DNA from 2 places in the Variovorax sp. PBL-E5 genome. Region 1 is predicted to be linked to the other one. Evidence: riboswitches for the same ligand, from Rfam matches in the RefSeq annotation. Region 1 holds a riboswitch; the other holds the start of a gene.

Region 1 (9,060 bases):
CGCCCGCTGCCACGTGCTTGCCGAGCTGTTCCCATTCGTCCGCCAGCAGCACGAACCAGCCGAAGGCCAGGCTCGCCGCCAGCACCAGCACCAGCGCCGGGAAGATCCGCTTGATGCGCCGCGCATAGAACGCGCGGTAGCTGAAGCCTTCGCCTTCCAGGCTGCCGATGATGATCGTGCTGATCAGGAAGCCGGAGATGACGAAGAAGATGTCGACGCCGATGAAGCCGCCGCGCAGCCAGTCCGGAAAGGCATGCACGCCGACCACCGACAGCACGGCGATCGCGCGCAGGCCGTCGATGTCGGCGCGGTACTTGGGATGGACCAGGTGGGGAAGGGGCGCCATCCTTTGCGGCTACGCGAGCGTGCCGGCCTCGACGGCGGCGATCAGGCGCGCCGCGGCGGCTTCGGGGTCCGGGTCGGCGACCAGCGCGCGCACCACGGCGACCGAGCCGACGCCGGTGGCCAGCACTTCGGGCAGGCGCGCGGCGTCGATGCCGCCGATGCCCACTTGCGGATAGCCGCGCAGCAGCCGTGCATAGGCCGCGAGTCGCGCCACGCCCTGCGGCGCGGTTGCCATCTGCTTGAGCGTGGTCGGATAGACCGCGCCCATCGCGATGTAGCTCGGGCTGACCGCATCGGCGCGCACCATCTCCGCATAACCGTGCGTGCTGAGGCCCAGGCGCAGGCCCGAGGCACGAAGCGCTTGCAAATCGCCGGGCGCCAGCGCGTCGAGGTCTTCCTGCCCGAGGTGCAGGCCATAGGCGCCAGCCTCGATGGCGGCGCGCCAGTGGTCGTTGATGAAGAGCAGCGCGTCGGTGCCGCGCACGGCGTCGACGGCGGCACGCACCTCGCGCGACACGGCTTGCGCATCGCCCGACTTGAATCGCAATTGCACGGTGGGCACGCCCGCGCGCGCCATGCGGCCGACCCATGCCGCATCGGGCAGCACGGCATAGAGGCCGAGCCTTGGCGGGCAGGGCGGGAAGGCATCGTCGCGTGACGCGGGCGGGAAGGCGCGCAGGCCGAAGTCGACCGGTGATTCGGGCCATGCGTGAGCGTCGAAGTGGCCGGTGCGCTGCGTCTGTGCATGCCAGGCTTGCGCGAGGCACTCGGCATCGACTTCGATGAAGCCGAGCCGTGCGCACCCTTGCTTCGCGCCGCGATAGACAGTGTCTTCCGACGAAAACACAAGTTCGGCGGATGTGGATGCGGGCGCGGTCTCGCCGAAGCGCGATGCGTGCGCGGCCACGATGGCCTGCGCGAGAGCTTGAGGGTCGTTGGTCATGTTCGTGGCTCGTGGCTCATTGCGATGCGGCGTGATGCCAGAACGGCGTGCCCAGCACCGGCGTGCTCGGCTGCGCCGACTCCTGTGCGGCCATGGCGCCCGCGCGGTGCGCATCGCGGCCGGCCTGCACCGCATCGGCGAAGGCGCCCGCCATCGCGACGGGATCCTGCGCCAGCGCGACCGCGCTGTTGAGCAGCACGCCGTCATAGCCCCACTCCATCACCTGGCACGCATGCGAGGGCAGGCCGAGGCCGGCATCGACCAGCAGCGGCACATCGAGCCGTTCGCGCAGCACCTGCAATGCATAGGGATTGACCGGACCGCGGCCGGTGCCGATCGGCGCGGCCCAGGGCATCACGGCCTGGCAGCCGACATCGACCAATCGCTGGCAGAGCACGAGATCCTCGGTGCAATAGGGCAGCACCTGGAAGCCGTCGCGGATCAGCTGCGAGGCCGCATCGACCAGGTTCAGCGTGTCGGGCTGCAGCGTGTAGTCGTCGCCGATCAGTTCGAGCTTGATCCATGGCGTGTCGAACAGCTCGCGCGCCATCTGCGCGGTGGCGATCACTTCCTGCACGCTGTGGCAGCCGGCGGTGTTGGGCAGCACCGGCACGTCGAGCCGGCGCAGCAGATCCCAGAAGCCGTTGTCGCCGCCGGCCGCGCCGGGCGTGGCCATCTGCCGGCGCAGGGATGCGGTCAGCATCGCGGGTTTTGCGCGGCGCACCGCGGCTTCGAGCACGTCGGGCGAGGGATAGCGCGCGGTGCCGAGCAGCAGGCGGCTCTGGAAGCTGTGGCCGTAGAGGACGAGCGGGTCGTTGGCGGTGGTGTGGGTGGAGGTCATGGCGCTTCTTCTCTCAGCCGCCCGTGACGGGGCGGATCACTTCGATGCGGTCATCGGGTTGCAGGGCATGCGCGGCGTAGTTCGAGCGCGGCACGAACTGGCGATTCACCGCGGCCGCGAAGGGCGGCTTGGCCTCGATGAGGGCCAGCGCGTCGGCCAGCATCGCGCCGGGCGGCAGCGTGTGGGGCGTGTCGTTGATCAGGACGTTCATGGTGAAGCGGTCGCGAGTTCGGATGGCAGATCGAAACTGCTCGCCAGCTGCGAATGGCCGGTGGCCAGCAGCTCCATCGCGACATCGAGCATCGCCGGCGCGATCATGAAGCCGTGCCGGTACAGGCCGTTGATCTGCAGCACGCCGGGGCGCGGCTGGCGGAAGGCCGGCAGGTTGTCCGGCAGCGTGGGCCGGCATTGGGTCGCGATCTCGAGAATGCGCGCCTCGGCGAAACCGCTGTGCACCGCATAGGCCGCGCTCAGCAGTTCGAGCGTCGAGCGCACGCTGGCCGGCGACATGTCCTCCGACTCGATCTCGGTGGCGCCGATCACGAACACCTTGTCGGGTTTGGGCGCGATGTAGAGCGGATAGCGCGGATGCACGAGGCGCGTCGGCCGCACGAGGCCGACCTCGGGTGCGTGCACGCGGATGACCTCGCCGCGCACGCCGCGCACCGCGCTCCATTGCGGGCGCGCGCCGAGGCCGCGGCAATCGATCACGCGCTCGGGCTGGCCTGCGGCACCGGGCTCGAAGTCGGCGATGGCGCGTGGCGAGTGCCAATGCAGGCGCACGCGCGGCGAGGCCTGCAGCGTTGCGAGCAGGGCCGCGAGCAGGCCGCGGTTGTCGAGCTGGCCTTCGTCCGGCAGCAGCAGCCCTTGCGCGAAGCGCCGGCCGATCGACGGCTCCAGCGCGGCGATGCCGGCCGCGTCGAGCGTCTGCATGGCGGGCAGCTCGGGCACGATCTCGGTCGTGTGCGCGAGCAAGCGCGCGAGGCGCGCGGCCTCGGCGGCGTCCTGCCGATGCCACAGCACCAGCGTGCCTTCGCGCTGGAAAAACACCGGCGCGGCCAAGGGTGCGAGCAGCGTCGGCCAGCGTTGCAGTGCGTGGTGTCCCATGCGCACGACCGAGGGCGGCGCGATGGCGGATTCGGCCAGCGGCGCCAGCATCGCGGCGGCCACGCGGGCGGCCGCGCCTTCGGCATCGGGACCGCCAGCCTCGAACAGATCGATCGTGCAACCGGCCTGTGCGAGCGTGACTGCGAGCAGCCGGCCCATCAGGCCCGCGCCGAGGATCGCGGCCGAGTCGAAGGGGAGGGTGGGCGTGGCCCCGGGGTGTACGCTATCCATATGACTTCTGCATTTTCACGCTACGCCCGCGTGCTCTCGATCGCCGGCTCCGACAGCGGCGGCGGCGCCGGCATCCAGGCCGACCTGAAGACCTTCGCGGCGCTCGGCTGCTACGGCATGACGGCGATCACCGCGCTCACCGCACAGAACACGCTCGGCGTGACGGGCATCCACGGCGTGCCGCCGGCTTTTCTCAAGGCGCAGATCCAGGCGGTGGTCGAGGACATCGGCGTCGATGCCGTCAAGCTCGGCATGCTGCACGCGCCCGAGATCGTCGAGGTGGTGGCCTGGGCCATCGACCACTACCAGCTGCCCAACGTCGTGCTCGACCCGGTGATGGTCGCCACCAGCGGCGACCGGCTGATCGCCGCCGAGACGGTGCAGGTGCTGGTGCGCGAGCTGTTCCCGCGCGCGGCGGTCGTCACGCCCAACCTGGACGAGGCGGCGCTGCTGATCGGTCATGGCATCGACGGCGTCGATGCGCTCGACGATGCGGCCAGCGAATTGCTGGCGCTCGGCGCGCACGCGGTGCTGCTCAAGGGTGGCCATCTGCCGGGCAACGACGTGGTCGATCTGCTGGCGCAGGTCGATGGCGAGCGCTTCCGCTTCGCGTCCGAACGCATCGTGAGCCGCAACCTGCATGGCACCGGATGCACGCTGTCCTCGGCCATCGCGGCGCACCTGGCGCTCGGCCATGCCTTGCCCGAGGCGGTCGAACGCGCGCGAGGCTACGTGGTCGCGGCCATGGCGGCCGGCGCGGACGTGAAGACCGGTGCCGGCCACGGTCCGCTCAACCACGGCTTTGCGCCAGTGCCGACGGTCCGCCTGCCGGCGTCGGGCGCGTGATCCACGCCAGCACGAAGGTGATCGCGAGCGTCGGCAGCGCCGAGCCCCACTGAGGCGCCCACGCCGCCGAGGCGTGGTACACCGCGATGCCGACGATCCAGATCGCGGCGGCCGTGACATCGACACGCCGCGTACCCGTCGACACGACGGCGCTGCCCATGCCGAGCCGTCCGAGGATCACGCCATAGAGCGGCACGAACACCGAGCTCAGCAGCAGCAGGAAGGGTTCGAGCGAATGCATCGGCAGCACCAGCGCGAAGGCGATGCAGGCCACCGCCAGCACCAGTCCCCAGCGCCGCACGCTCCAGCGCGGCTGCAGGCTGTGCGCCGACACCGAGCCCGAATAGACATCGCCATAGGCGTTGTCGAGTTCGTCGACCAGGATCAGGCCCAGCGCCATCAGGCCGCCCTGCGCCAGCAGCAATGCCGCCACGAGATCGGTGCCGGGCTCGGCCACGCTGACCACCATCACGCCGAGCGCATAACACCAGATATTGGCCACCACGTAACCGACCCAGGTGCCGCCGAACGCGCCGCCGAGCCCGCCCGTGCCGCGCTGGCCGTGCCGCGCATAGTCGGCCACCAGCGGCAGCCAGGACACCGGCATCGCGATCACCAGATCGAGCGCGCTGAACATGCCCATGCTGCCGTCGCCGGGCCGCGACCAGAACGCATCGAGACCCTTGGCATGCAGCCGGGCCGCGAACTGCCAGCTCAGCCACAGCAGCGACAGCACCACCAGCGGCAGACCGAAGCGGCTCACGAAACGGCGCACCAGCTTCACCATCGAGCCGGCCAGGAGCGCCAGCAGCACCGCGCCCCACAGCAGCGTGGTGAGCAGCGTCCCGAGCGTGCCGCCGAGCGACAGCCAGCCGAAGGCCTGCTTGCCGATGGCTTGCGTGCCCTCACGCATGATCACGATCTCGAAGGTGGTCCAGCCGATCAGCTGCACGATGTTCAGCACCACCGGCAGGCGCGCGAAGGCGCTGCCGTAGGTCGCATGCATCAGGCCGGCGCTCGCGAGGCCGCTCTCGCAGCCGATGCGCGCCGTCCAGGCCAGGAGGCCCGCACCGATGCACGAGCCCAGCACGATCGCGAGCATCGCATCGCGCGTGCCGACCGCCGGCACCAGGTAGGCGCCGATCTGCATCACGAGCAGGCCGACGCCGAGGCTGAACCACAGCGCCATGTGGTCGTGCCAGCGGAAGACGCGGCTCGTTTCGCCGAGCGGCGTCAGCGCTTCGTTCGCGCCGGCGGGTGTCGGGTCGGGTGTGTGTGCCATCCGTTTGCTCCATTGCAAAGAGTTGGCAGGTGGGCGAGGCCATGGCGGTGGGACTGCCACGCGAGACAACGTGACAGCCGCCGGGCCGGCTTCCCTGCGCGAGGATTACCTCAGTCAGGTTCAAAGGGACTCTCTCAGCCGGCCCGCGTTTCGATCCGCGCGCCGGCACCCCTAGCGTTGCTTCGACGGGCGAAGCAGGATGGATTGTAGAACGATGCGCCGACCCGGCTTCAGCGAGGGCTCGTCGATGACCCTGTCTGCCGATCGTCCCGCGCGACGATCGGCACGCCGAAGCGTCGGGCCAGCCGTCCGAGCGCCCAGATCGCTGCCGTCATCACGCCGGCCAGCGCCAGCCCGGCGATGATGTCGAGCGGGAAATGCACGCCCACGTAGATGCGGGCCCAGCCCGTGAGCACGGCGATCGCCGTGATCGCCAGGCCGAGGTCGCGCAGGGCCGGCCGCATCAGGAAGGCCAGCGCGACGGTGAACATCACGCACGCATGCGCGCTCGGCAGCGAGCCGCGTGCGCCGTGCGCGATGTACCTGGGACTCAGGCCGAGGACGAAGGGGCGCGCCAGGTCGATCGCATCGGCCAGCGCGTGGGCCAGCATCGCGGCCAGGACGGCAGCCACCAGGATCGCCATCACGTAGGCGCGCTGCGTCGGGCGGCGCCAGGCGGCCCATCCCATGAGGGCAACGCAGAGCCATGCGGCATGGCTGGCCACCGCCGACGCGAACCACAGCGCCCACGGGTCGGGCGCATGGCCGGCGCCGATCCATTCGAAGAGCGCGAGGTTCAGCGGCTCCACACGGCCCCGCGGAAAGACGGAAACGGGGCGTTGCGACGACGGCTGGACATCGGCCGATCATAAGGAACGCCGCATGTCGGCAACATGAATGCGGGGTTCACCGCGCGTTCAGGTGCGTGCGCGCCTTGCCGCGCGTCGGGCGCAGTCGCCTAGTGACTCACGCCGAGCAGCGTGTGCAGCCGCGTGCTGGTGGTGGTGTATTGCAGCGGCACGGAACGGCCGGGGAACACGATCTCGGTGGCGCCCCAGGCCGCCAGCGTGGCCTCGTGGAAGCCGCAGACGATGAGCTTCTTCTTGCCCGGGTAGGTGTTGATGTCGCCGACCGCGAAGACGCCGCGCTCGCGCGTCTGGAACTGCTGCGTGTCCACCGGCACCTGCTTGCGTTCGAGTTCGAGGCCCCAGTTCGCGATCGGGCCGAGGCGCGGCGAGATGCCGAGACAGCCGATCAGCGCATCGAGCGCCAGCGTCACGGTCTGCGCGTCGGGCGTCGTGACCTGCAGCGCGCTGCCGTCGAAGGCCGTGGGCTGGCCGACCACGAGGCGGATCGCGCCGGCCGCGATGCGCGCACGCAGTGCCGCCACGGTCGCCTCTTCGGCCTGGAAGGCATCGCGCCGATGCAGCAGCGTGACCTCTGCAGCGCGGCCCGCGAGCGCCAGCGCGGTGTCGAGCGCCGCATCGTCGCCGCCCTGGACCACCACCGCCTGTCCCGCGAAGCGTTCGAGCGCCTCGGGATGGTAGAAAAGCCGCGAGCCCTCGAAGCGCTCGATGCCTTCGAGGGCGATGCGCTTGGGCACGAAGGCGCCCACGCCGGCAGCAATGAAGACGGTCCTGGCGAGGAAGGCGCTGCCCGCCGAAGTGCTCAGCAGCAGGCGCTCGTCACCCTGGCGCTCGAGCGTCGCGACCTGTTCGCCGAAATGGAAGCCGGGCTTGAAGGGCGCGATCTGCTGCAGCAGCGATTCCGCGAGGCCACGGCCCGTGGTGACCGGCGTTCCGGGAATGTCGTAGATCGGCTTGTCGCCATAGAGCTCGACGCACTGTCCGCCGGCGCGGGGCAGCGCATCGACGATGTGGCAGGCGATTTCGAGCAGGCCGAGCTGGAAGGCCTGGAACAGGCCGACCGGACCGGCGCCGATGATCAGTGCGTCGGTCTCGATCGGCGTGGCGGTTGGATTCAGCGCACCAGCTCCCCGAGCTTGTCGGTCTTGTCTTTCCACTCGTCGGCGTCGGGCAGCGCGGGCTTGCGCTTGGTGATGCTCTTCCAGCCGTCGGCCAGCGCGAGCTCGGCGTTGATCTTGATGAACGCCATCTGGTTGGCCGGCAGGTCTTCCTCGGCGTAGATCGCGTTGACGGGGCACTCGGGGATGCAGACCGCGCAATCGATGCATTCGTCGGGATCGATCACCAGCATGTTCGGCCCCTCGCGGAAGCAATCCACGGGGCACACGTCGACGCAGTCGGTGTATTTGCAGCGGATGCAGGATTCGGAGACGACGTGGGTCATGGTCTTGGCAAGCGAGAGAGAAGAGGCGGGAAGCCCGCGATTTTAGGCGTTTGCGGCGGCGGGCCTTACCAGCACCGCCGCCGAGGTCTTGTGCGACGCGGTGTCGACCAGCACCAGCGAACCGAGCGCGCGCGATTGGGTGAAGGGCAGCACCGCGAGCGGCTGCTGCAGCGACAGCACGACATCGCCGATTGCATTGGCTTCGAGCTGGGTCGCCGGTTCGGATTCGAGCGTCGTGATGTTCACGCGATCGACGATGCGCGCCACCTTGGCCTTGACCCAGCGGTGGCCCTGCAGCGCCCAGTAGACACGGCCTGCCGTCAGCGGCTCGTCGTCCAGCCAGGCGATGGTGGCGGTGATCTCGCGCGTCGCCTCGAACGCATCGGGCGCCAGCAGCCAGTCGCCGCGCGACACATCGACCTCGCGATCGAGCACGATGCCGGCGCTGTGGCCCGCATGCACGGTCTTCGGCTTGCGCGTGTGGCTCAGCACCTGCGCGACGGTCGCGGTCTGCCGGCTCGGCAGCACGGTGATGCGCTGGCCCGGCTCGACATGGCCGCTGGCCACGCGGCCCCAGAACACGCGCCGGCCTTGCGAGGTGTCGGCCGACGACGAGAACTTCTCGACCCATTGCACCGGGAAGGCGAAAGGCACCGCTTCGTCCTGCGCGGTGACGGGCAACTGCTCGAGCAGTTCGAGCAGGCTCGGCCCTTCGTAGCCGCACCAGTCGGCATGGCGCGTGGCCACGTTCCAGCCCTTGAGCGCGGAGATCGGCACCGTGGCGGCGACCTGCACGCCCGCGGCATCGGCAAAGGCGGCCAGCGCCGCACCGATGCGTTCGAACGCGAGTTCGGCATTGTCGATCGCGTCGAGCTTGTTGACCGCGAAGACGATCGACTGCACGCGCAGCAGATGGCACAGCAGCGTGTGGCGGCGCGTCTGCGGCAGCAACTCGCGCTTCACCACCTCGCCGTCCTCGACCTCCGCGGCCCAGGCCAGCTTGGTCGCGTCGACCAGCACCACGGCGGCATCGGCACTCGACGCGGCCGTGACCATGTTGCGCGTGTACTGCTCATGGCCCGGTGCATCGCCGATCACGAACTTGCGCTTTGCCGTCGAGAAATAGCGGTACGCCACATCGATCGTGATGCCCTG
Region 2 (9,060 bases), 1.9 Mb from region 1:
CGAAGCCCACCGCTTCAAACACGACGGCCATGCGCCGTATTTTTAGCTCGCCCCCAGGCTGCGCGCACTTCGTGCCGCTCCGCCTACCCCCTGCCGGGGGCAACACCGGCGGACCGGCAAAGCCGGATCCGCGGTCTTTGGGGTATTGGATTGTGTGTAAGTGATATTGAATGAAGGAGTGAACTCATGAATGAATCCATCGTCATCGTCGGCGCCGCCCGCACCCCCATGGGCGGTTTCCAGGGCGACTTTTCTTCTCTGGCCGCGCACGATCTCGGCGGCGTCGCCATCAAGGCGGCGGTCGAGCGCGCCGGCATCACGGCCGACGCGGTCGGCGAGGTGCTGTTCGGCAACTGCCTGATGGCCGGCCAGGGTCAGGCGCCGGCGCGCCAGGCGGCGTACAAGGGCGGCCTGCCCGACAGCGCCGGGGCCGTCACGCTCAGCAAGATGTGCGGCTCGGCCATGAAGGCCGCGATGCTCGCGCACGACATGCTGCTCGCGGGCACGCACGAAGTGATGGTGGCCGGCGGCATGGAAAGCATGACCAACGCGCCCTACCTGATGCTCAAGGGCCGCGGCGGCTACCGCATGGGCCACGACCGCATCTTCGATCACATGATGCTCGACGGCCTCGAGGACGCGTACCAGCCGGGCCGCTCGATGGGCACCTTCGGCGAGGACTGCGCCGCCAAGTACAAGTTCACGCGCGAACAGCAGGACGCTTTCGCGATTGCCAGCGTGGAGCGCGCCAAGGCCGCCACCGCGTCGGGTGCCTTCAAGGCCGAGATCGCGCCGGTCACGGTCAAGGGCCGCAGCGGCGAGACCGTGATCGCCATCGACGAAGGCCCGGGCAAGGTCAAGCTCGACAAGATCCCGACGCTCAAGCCCGCCTTCAAGAAGGACGGCGGCACCATCACCGCCGCATCGAGCTCGTCGATCAACGACGGCGCCGCGGCGCTGGTGATGATGACCGAGAGCAGCGCCAGGCGCCTGGGCGTGAAGCCGATCGCGCGCCTGGTCGGGCACGCCACGCACGCGCAGCAACCCGAGTGGTTCTCGACCGCGCCGGTCGGTGCCGTCGCCAAGCTGTTCAAGAAGACCGGCTGGGGGGTGAAGGACGTCGACCTGTGGGAAGTCAACGAGGCCTTTGCCGTGGTGCCGATGGCGCTGATGCACGAGCTTTCGGTGGCGCACGACATCGTCAACGTGCACGGCGGCGCCTGCGCACTGGGCCATCCGATCGGCGCCAGCGGCGCGCGCATCATGGTCACGCTGATCCATGCGCTGCAGCAACGCGGCAAGAAGCGCGGCGTCGCGACGCTGTGCATCGGCGGCGGCGAAGGCACCGCGGTGGCGATCGAACTGCTCTGACGAACCGAACGAGGCCCGCCCCATCATGCTGCTGAACGCCGACCAGGAAGCGATCCGCGACGCCGTGCGCGACTTCGCGCAGGCCGAACTCTGGCCCCATGCGCCGCGCTGGGATCGCGAGCACAGCTTCCCGAAAGAAGCCCATGCGGGCCTGGCGGCGCTCGGCGCCTACGGCATCTGCGTGCCCGAGGAGGACGGCGGCGCCGGCCTCGACTACGTGACGCTGGCGCTGGTGCTCGAGGAGATCGCGGCCGGCGACGGCGGCACCAGCACCGCGATCAGCGTGACCAACTGTCCGGTCAACGCGATCCTCATGCGCTACGGCAATGCCGAGCAGAAGAAGAAATGGCTGCAGTCGCTCGCACGCGGGCAGATGCTCGGCGCCTTCTGCCTGACCGAGCCGCAGGCCGGCAGCGATGCGTCGTCGCTGCGCACCACCGCGCGCAAGGATGGCGACGGCTGGGTGATCGACGGCGTCAAGCAATTCATCACCAGCGGCAGGAACGGGCAGGTCGCGATCGTCATCGCGGTCACCGACAAGGGCGCGGGCAAGCGCGGCATGAGCGCCTTCATCGTGCCGACCGACGCGCCGGGCTACCACGTCGCGCGGCTGGAAGACAAGCTGGGCCAGCATTCGAGCGACACCGCGCAGATCAATTTCGACGGCTGCCGCATCGCGGCCGGGAACCTGATCGGCCAGGAAGGCGAGGGCTACAAGATCGCGCTCGGCGCGCTGGAGGGCGGCCGCATCGGGATCGCCGCCCAGAGCGTGGGCATGGCGCGCAGCGCCTTCGACGTCGCACTGGCCTATGCCAAGGAGCGGCAGGCCTTCGGCGGCGCGATCTTCGACCAGCAGGCCGTGGGCTTTCGGCTGGCCGAGTGCGCGACGCAACTCGAAGCCGCGCGTCAGCTCATCTGGCATGCGGCGAGCCTGCGCGATGCGGGCCGGCCCTGCCTGAAGGAAGCCGCCATGGCCAAGCTCTTCGCCAGCGAGATGGCCGAGCGCGTGTGCAGCGCGGCGATCCAGACGCTCGGCGGCTATGGCTACGTGAACGATTTTCCGCTCGAACGCATCTACCGCGACGTGCGCGTGTGCCAGATCTACGAAGGCACCTCGGACATCCAGAAGCTGCTGATTCAGCGCGCGCTGGCCTGAGCGGCGGCGGGGGCGCTCTCAGGGTTTGTGCGAGGGTCTGCACAATGGAGGCTGAATCCCTCGCCATCCATCGATTGCCATGCCCTCACCGTCCACCAGCCCCGCCCGCGCCCCCTGTCCCTGCGGGCGCCGCGATCGGCGGGAGCTGCCGCTGGCTTACACCCAATGCTGCGGGCGCTACCTGGACGACTTCGATCAGACGCCGGCGCCGGATGCCGAGTCGTTGATGCGCTCGCGTTACACCGCCTTCGTGCGCGAACGGGCCGACTACCTGCTGGCGACCTGGCATGCGTCGACGCGGCCTGCCGCGGTCAGTTTCGAACCCGGCGTGAAATGGCTCGGCCTCGACCTGCGGTCCCGTTCGGTGCTGGATGCCGACCATGCCGAGGTCGAGTTCGTGGCGCGCCAGCGCAGCAGCGCCGGTGTCGCGAGCCGGCTGCACGAGCGCAGCCGTTTCGTGCGCGAGAACGACGGCACGCTCGACCGCTGGTATTACGTCGACGGCGATCTGCGCTGAAGGCCGCCGGCCGCCAAAAGCGGCGAGAGAATGGCCCGGGCCTTCGCTGCGTGCTACGACTTCGATAGCAGCCTGCCGTCGATTGTCTCTTTGGGTGACACAGAGCGATTCCTTTTGGCGTATTTATCTCGCGTCGAATTGCGCCCACACTTCGGGGCTCATGATGCAACCCGTCTCTCGTCCGTCGTGGAATGCGCTGGCCCTGCCGCTGCTGGCGCTGGCCCTGTGGGCTGCCGCGCCGGCCGCGCGCGCGGACGACGGCGTGCCGCTGGCGCGCTTCTCGACCAGCCAGGGCGCGCAGCCGCCCGAGCCGTGGCACTTCAGCGGCCTGCCGAACAAGACGCTCACGCACTTCGAAGTCGTGCAGCAGGACGGCCGGCGGGTGCTCAAGGTCGAGGCCGACCAGTCCTACGGCAACCTGGTGCATGCCACGCAAACACCGCTCGATGCCAGCACCACGCTGGCCTGGCGCTGGCGAGTGGACGAGTTCGTGGCCGGCGCCGACCTGCGCACGCGCGCCGGCGATGACGGCGCGGCCAAGCTCTGCGTCTTCTTCGACCTGCCGACCTCCAAGCTCTCGCTGGGCGAGCGCACCAGCCTCGCATTGGCGCGCCGCGCGACCGGCGAGGACGTTCCCAGCGAGGCCCTGTGCTACGTATGGGACAACAAGGAGCCCAAGGGCACGGAGCTCGCGAACGCCTTCACCAAGCGCATGCGCATGATCGTGCTGGAATCCGGCGCCGCGCCGACGCCGGGCGCCTGGGTGGGCGAAAGCCGCCATCTGCTGGCCGACTACCGGCGTGCCTTCGGCGACGAGGCCAGCGGTACGCTGCCCGACGTGGTCGCGGTGGCCGTCTCGGCCGACGCGGACAACACGCACGGCCATGGCCTGGCCTACTATTCCGACATCGACCTGCACAGCCCGGCGCCGGCCCACAACGCGGCGACGCGGCCGGCCGAGCACCCCTTGCAAGGGGAATAGAGCGCATCGACCATGAACGACTTCATCTCGCTCCTCGCCAACCAGGGTGCGCTCGTGGTGTTCGCCGCCACGCTGGCGACGCGGCTGGGCGCGCCGGTGCCGGCGGTGCCCTTCCTGATCGTGGCGGGCGGCTTGTCGGTGGGCGGACAGGTGTCCTTCGCCGCGGTCACGGGGGCCGCGGTGATCGGCAACATCCTCGGCGATGGCGTGTGGTTCCTCGCCGGGCGGCGCTGGGGCTACCGCGTGATGCGGCTGCTGTGCCGCATCTCGCTGTCGGCCGACACCTGCGTCAAGCGCAGTGAATCGATTCTCGGCCGCTGGGGCGGATGGTCGCTGATCGCCGCCAAGTTCGTGCCGGGCGTCTCGGTGATCGCGCCGCCGATGGCCGGCGCGCTGGGCATGTCGAACACGCGCTTCCTGTCCTACGAGACGGTGGCCGCGCTGATCTGGGCGCTGGGTTTTCTCGTCATCGGTCGGATCTTCCACGCCGCCATCCAGGACATCCTGGCGGTGCTGTCCGAGATCGGCATCGCGGCCTCGATCGCCTGCGGTCTGGCGCTGCTGGTCTTCGTCGCGTGGCGTTGGCGCGTGCGGCGGCTGGCGCTGCGGGCCGACGACATCGTGCACATCGGTGTGTTGGCGTTGCGCGAGGCGCTCGCTGCCGGCGCCGGTCCGACGGTGATCGACGTCCGTGCGCCGCAGGCGCGCGCGCTCGACCCGCGCGAGATCCCGGGCGCGCTGGCGATCGACCTCAACGAACTGCCGAAGCGCCTCGGCGCGTTCTCGGACGGCCGTGAGCTGGTCGTGTTCTGCGACTGTCCCGAGGACGCGTCCGCGATCGTCGCCGCGCGCCTGCTGATGGCCGCGGGCCTGCCGCGCGTGCGCGTGCTCGCCGGCGGACTCGACGCCTGGACGGCGATGGTCGTGGCCGGCGAGTCTGAAGAAGGGCCGATGAGCAACATGCCGGCCATCGCGGCACATTCCGCTTGATCGCTTCGGCGCGCGAGGCCTAGAATCGACCCTGCTCCGGGGTGCACGCAGTTGCGTACTGAGATGGCCAAATGGCCGAACCCGCGAACTTGATCTGGTTCATACCAGCGTAAGAAGAGCTGCGACTCCACGGCCCCCGTCCTCGAAGACCCTGTGCCGCCCCGGAGCGATCGCGGAGCACCCCGTTGTCCATCAACCCGGAGTGCCCCGCATGAACGCCATCGACAAGTTCGCATCCCTTCTCACGCTCACGCGCGAACCCTTTCCCGCCTCGACCAAGGCCCTCATCGAGGGCAGCCGGCCCGACCTGCGCGTGCCGGTGCGCGAGGTGCTGCTCACCAACGGCGAGCGCGTCTCGCTCTACGACACCTCGGGCCCGTACACCGATCCCGCTGCCGAGATCGACGTGCGCCGCGGCCTGGCCGGCGTGCGCGATGCGTGGATCGCCGAACGCAACGACACGGAAAGTTACGAAGGGCGCCTGCACCTCGCGCTCGACGACGGCGCCACCCATGCCGACCGCGACGCCCAGCGCATCGCCGAGCTGCGTGCCGGCGCCGCCGCGCTGCAGCGCACGCCGCGCCGCGCCAAGTCCGGCGCCAACGTCACCCAGATGCACTACGCGCGCCGCGGCATCGTGACCCCCGAGATGGAATACGTCGCGCTGCGCGAGAACGGCCGGCGCGAATGGATGGCTGCGTACATGGCCGATGCCGCGCGCGAGAAGCGCCTGGCCGGCAACCCGATGGGCGCCAGCATCCCGAAGATCATCACGCCCGAATTCGTGCGCGACGAGGTGGCGCGCGGGCGCGCGATCATCCCGGCCAACATCAACCATCCCGAAGTCGAGCCGATGGCCATCGGGCGCAACTTCAAGGTGAAGATCAACGCCAACATCGGCAACTCGGCCGTCACCTCGAGCATCGAGGAAGAGGTGGAGAAACTCGTGTGGGCGATCCGCTGGGGCGCCGACAACGTGATGGACCTCTCGACCGGCCGCAACATCCACACCACGCGCGACTGGATCGTGCGCAACAGCCCGGTGCCGATCGGCACCGTGCCGATCTACCAGGCGCTCGAGAAGGTCGGCGGCGTGGCCGAGGACCTCACCTGGGAGATCTACCGCGACACGCTGATCGAGCAAGCCGAGCAGGGCGTCGACTACTTCACCATCCACGCCGGCCTGCGCCTGCCCTTCATCCACCTGACGGCAGGCCGCCGCACCGGCATCGTCTCGCGCGGCGGCTCGATCATGGCCAAGTGGTGCATCACGCATCACAAGGAAAGCTTCCTCTACACGCACTTCGAGGACATCTGCGACATCATGAAGGCCTACGACGTGAGCTTCTCGCTCGGCGACGGCCTGCGTCCCGGCTGCGCCTCGGACGCCAACGACGAGGCGCAGTTCGCCGAGCTGCACACCCTGGGCGAACTCACGCAGATCGCGTGGAAGCACGACGTGCAGACCATGATCGAAGGCCCCGGCCACGTGCCCATGCACCTGATCCAGGCCAACATGGACGAGCAGCTCAAGACCTGCCACGAGGCGCCGTTCTACACGCTCGGCCCGCTGACCATCGACATCGCGCCCGGCTACGACCACATCGCCAGTGCCATCGGCGCCGCGATGATCGGCTGGGCCGGCACCGCGATGCTGTGCTACGTCACGCCCAAGGAACACCTGGGCCTGCCGGACCGCGACGACGTCAAGCAGGGCATCATCGCGTACAAGATCGCCGCCCATGCGGCCGACGTGGCCAAGGGCCATCCGGGTGCGCGTGCGCGCGACGATGCGCTGTCGCAGGCGCGCTTCGACTTCCGCTGGCAGGACCAGTTCAACCTCGGCCTCGACCCCGACACCGCGCGCGAATTCCACGATGAGACGCTGCCCAAAGACAGCAGCAAGGTGGCGCATTTCTGCTCGATGTGCGGTCCCAAGTTCTGCTCGATGAAGATCACGCAGGAGGTGCGTGACTTCGCTGCGCAGAAGGGCTTGGCCGAAGACGACGCGCTGGCGCTCGGCATGGCCGGCAAGTCGGCCGAGTTCAAGGCCCGCGGCGGCGAGATCTACATCCCGATCGCGTCCGGCACCGAGTAAGGCTGAGGAGGGGTTGGTACCATCGACGCATGATGCCCATCCCCTTCGACGCCGTGCTGTTCGACTGCGACGGCGTGCTGGTCGACTCCGAGCCGATCACCAACCGCGTGCTGGCCGACATGCTCGGCGAACTCGGCTGGCGCTTGAGCGTCGACGAGTGCATGCGAGTCTTCACCGGCAAGGCCGTGAAGGACGCGGACGCGCTGATCGAGGCCAAGACCGGCTTCGCGCTGACGCCCGAGTGGCTGAGCGAGTTCCGCGGCCGCCGCAATGAAGCGCTCGAGCGCGACCTGGTGGCGATTCCTCATGCGCCCGAGGCCGTGCGTGCGCTGCACGGCGCGCTCGACGGCCGCATCGCCTGCGCGTCCGGCGCCGACCGGCACAAGGTCGAGCTGCAGCTCGACAAGATCGGCATCCTCGACTGCTTCGCCGGCCGCATCTTCAGCGGCCACGAGATGCCGCGCTCCAAGCCGGCCCCCGACGTGTACCTGGCCGCGGCGGCTGCGCTGGGCGTCGCGCCGGCGCGCTGCGCGGTCGTCGAGGACACGGTGACGGGTGCGGTGGCGGGCATCGCTGCCGGCGCGACGGTGTTCGGTTACAGCCCGGGCAACCTCGGGCACAGCGATCCGCAGGCGCTGCTCGGCGTCGGCGTGGCCCAGGTGTTCAGTGACATGACGCAGCTGCCGGCGCTGCTGGCCGCATGGCGTTTTGCCGCGACGGCCTGAGTTCCGAAGCGGGGTCCGTTCAGCGGGCGTTGCCGTGCATGGCGGCCTTCGCCATGGTGGCGAGCGACTGGGTCATGGCCTTGGCCCGGGTCGACCACATGTTGGCGATCAGTTCACCGGCGTTCTCGATCACCGAGGGATGGCTGCGCGAGCGGCCGGAGGTGGCGACGAACTCGATGAGCGCAGCGTATTCGGAGGTGTCGGTGTCGGGAACTTGCATGGGTCGATCGTAGGGCCGGAACGGGGTGAATATCCGCGCAGAAGGCTTAGGCCGAAGGCGTTAGCTCACACTTTTTCACGAACGGCCCAGCCTGCGAGCTTAAAGCCTCCGGACGATCGTGGCCATGTCAAAAAGGTACAGCGGCTGTTTGTACGTCGAAGTTCTTACGTGATGCCACCCGCGCGCCGGAACGCACCGGGCGTCATGCCGGCCCAGGCGCGAAAGGCGCGCGAAAAGCTCTTCTCGTTGCGGAATCCGACCGCCAGGGCGATCTGCTTGATCGGCCGATCGGTGCGCCGCAGCTGTTCCGCGGCCTGCTCGTGGCGCACCTCGTCCTTCAGGGCCTGCAGCGAGCTGCCCTCCTCGAGCAATTGGCGGTGCAGCGTGCGGCTGGACAGGTTCAGCATCGCCGCCAGCGATGCCGCATTGGCCATCTCGCCGCCACGCATGCGCAGCAACTCGCGCACGCGCTGGCCGAGCAGCCGGTCGCGGCGGTACTGCAGCACCGTGAGCGGGAGCGCGCGCCGCAGCATCGTGCGCAGCGCGCGTTCGTCGCGCTGCAGCGGCAATGCGAGATAGCGCTCGTCGAAGCTGTAGCTCGCCCGTGCGGCGCCGAAGTGCAGCGTGCCGCCGAACATCAGCGGATAGGCGTCCTGGTGCGGCGGCGCCTCGAAGGGAAAGGCGGCGGCGCGCAGCGAGACGCGCGAATCGATGACCCAGCACGCGTACCCGTGCAGGAAGCGCAGATTGGAGACCAGGCAGAACTCGCGGAACGCACCGAGCGCGCGATGCTCGGTGATCGACACCGTCGCCACGCCGCCCGCCACCTTGAGGTCGAGCACGATGTCGTCCGTGAGCAGCCGCAGATGCCGGCACCAGCGCTTGATCGCGACGCCCAGGTCGGGTGAGCTCAGCGAGGCGCGGCACAGCATGCCGTAGCTGCCCCAGGGCAGGCGGCGCGAGAACCAGCCGAGCGCCTCGTCGTCGAGCTGCTGCATCGC

The links. A riboswitch is a leader RNA that binds a small molecule or an ion and turns the genes downstream of it on or off. The one in region 1 is predicted to bind thiamine pyrophosphate.
Region 2: another riboswitch for thiamine pyrophosphate. It lies ahead of thiC (phosphomethylpyrimidine synthase ThiC); the one in region 1 lies ahead of WDLP6_RS14015 (purine-cytosine permease family protein).

The regions. Positions count from the first base shown of each region.
Region 1 is NZ_LR594671.1:2,878,636-2,887,695, reverse strand. It holds gene WDLP6_RS14045 (acyltransferase family protein) at 1-346, opposite strand, end outside; gene WDLP6_RS14040 (thiamine phosphate synthase) at 356-1,288, opposite strand; gene WDLP6_RS14035 (thiazole synthase) at 1,305-2,129, opposite strand; gene thiS (sulfur carrier protein ThiS) at 2,143-2,340, opposite strand; gene WDLP6_RS14025 (FAD-dependent oxidoreductase) at 2,337-3,467, opposite strand; gene thiD (bifunctional hydroxymethylpyrimidine kinase/phosphomethylpyrimidine kinase) at 3,468-4,313, shown strand; gene WDLP6_RS14015 (purine-cytosine permease family protein) at 4,258-5,595, opposite strand; TPP riboswitch at 5,670-5,778, opposite strand; gene WDLP6_RS14010 (phosphatase PAP2 family protein) at 5,826-6,404, opposite strand; gene WDLP6_RS14005 (NAD(P)/FAD-dependent oxidoreductase) at 6,554-7,618, opposite strand; gene fdxA (ferredoxin FdxA) at 7,576-7,905, opposite strand; gene WDLP6_RS13995 (sulfate adenylyltransferase subunit 1) at 7,948-9,060, opposite strand, start outside.
Region 2 is NZ_LR594671.1:4,788,119-4,797,178, reverse strand. It holds gene aceK (bifunctional isocitrate dehydrogenase kinase/phosphatase) at 1-46, shown strand, start outside; gene WDLP6_RS23450 (acetyl-CoA C-acyltransferase) at 187-1,371, shown strand; gene WDLP6_RS23445 (acyl-CoA dehydrogenase family protein) at 1,397-2,527, shown strand; gene WDLP6_RS23440 (YchJ family protein) at 2,607-3,044, shown strand; gene WDLP6_RS23435 (DUF3047 domain-containing protein) at 3,205-4,026, shown strand; gene WDLP6_RS23430 (VTT domain-containing protein) at 4,039-5,016, shown strand; TPP riboswitch at 5,044-5,149, shown strand; gene thiC (phosphomethylpyrimidine synthase ThiC) at 5,228-7,114, shown strand; gene WDLP6_RS23420 (HAD family hydrolase) at 7,144-7,839, shown strand; gene WDLP6_RS23415 (hypothetical protein) at 7,859-8,059, opposite strand; gene WDLP6_RS23410 (AraC family transcriptional regulator) at 8,224-9,060, opposite strand, start outside.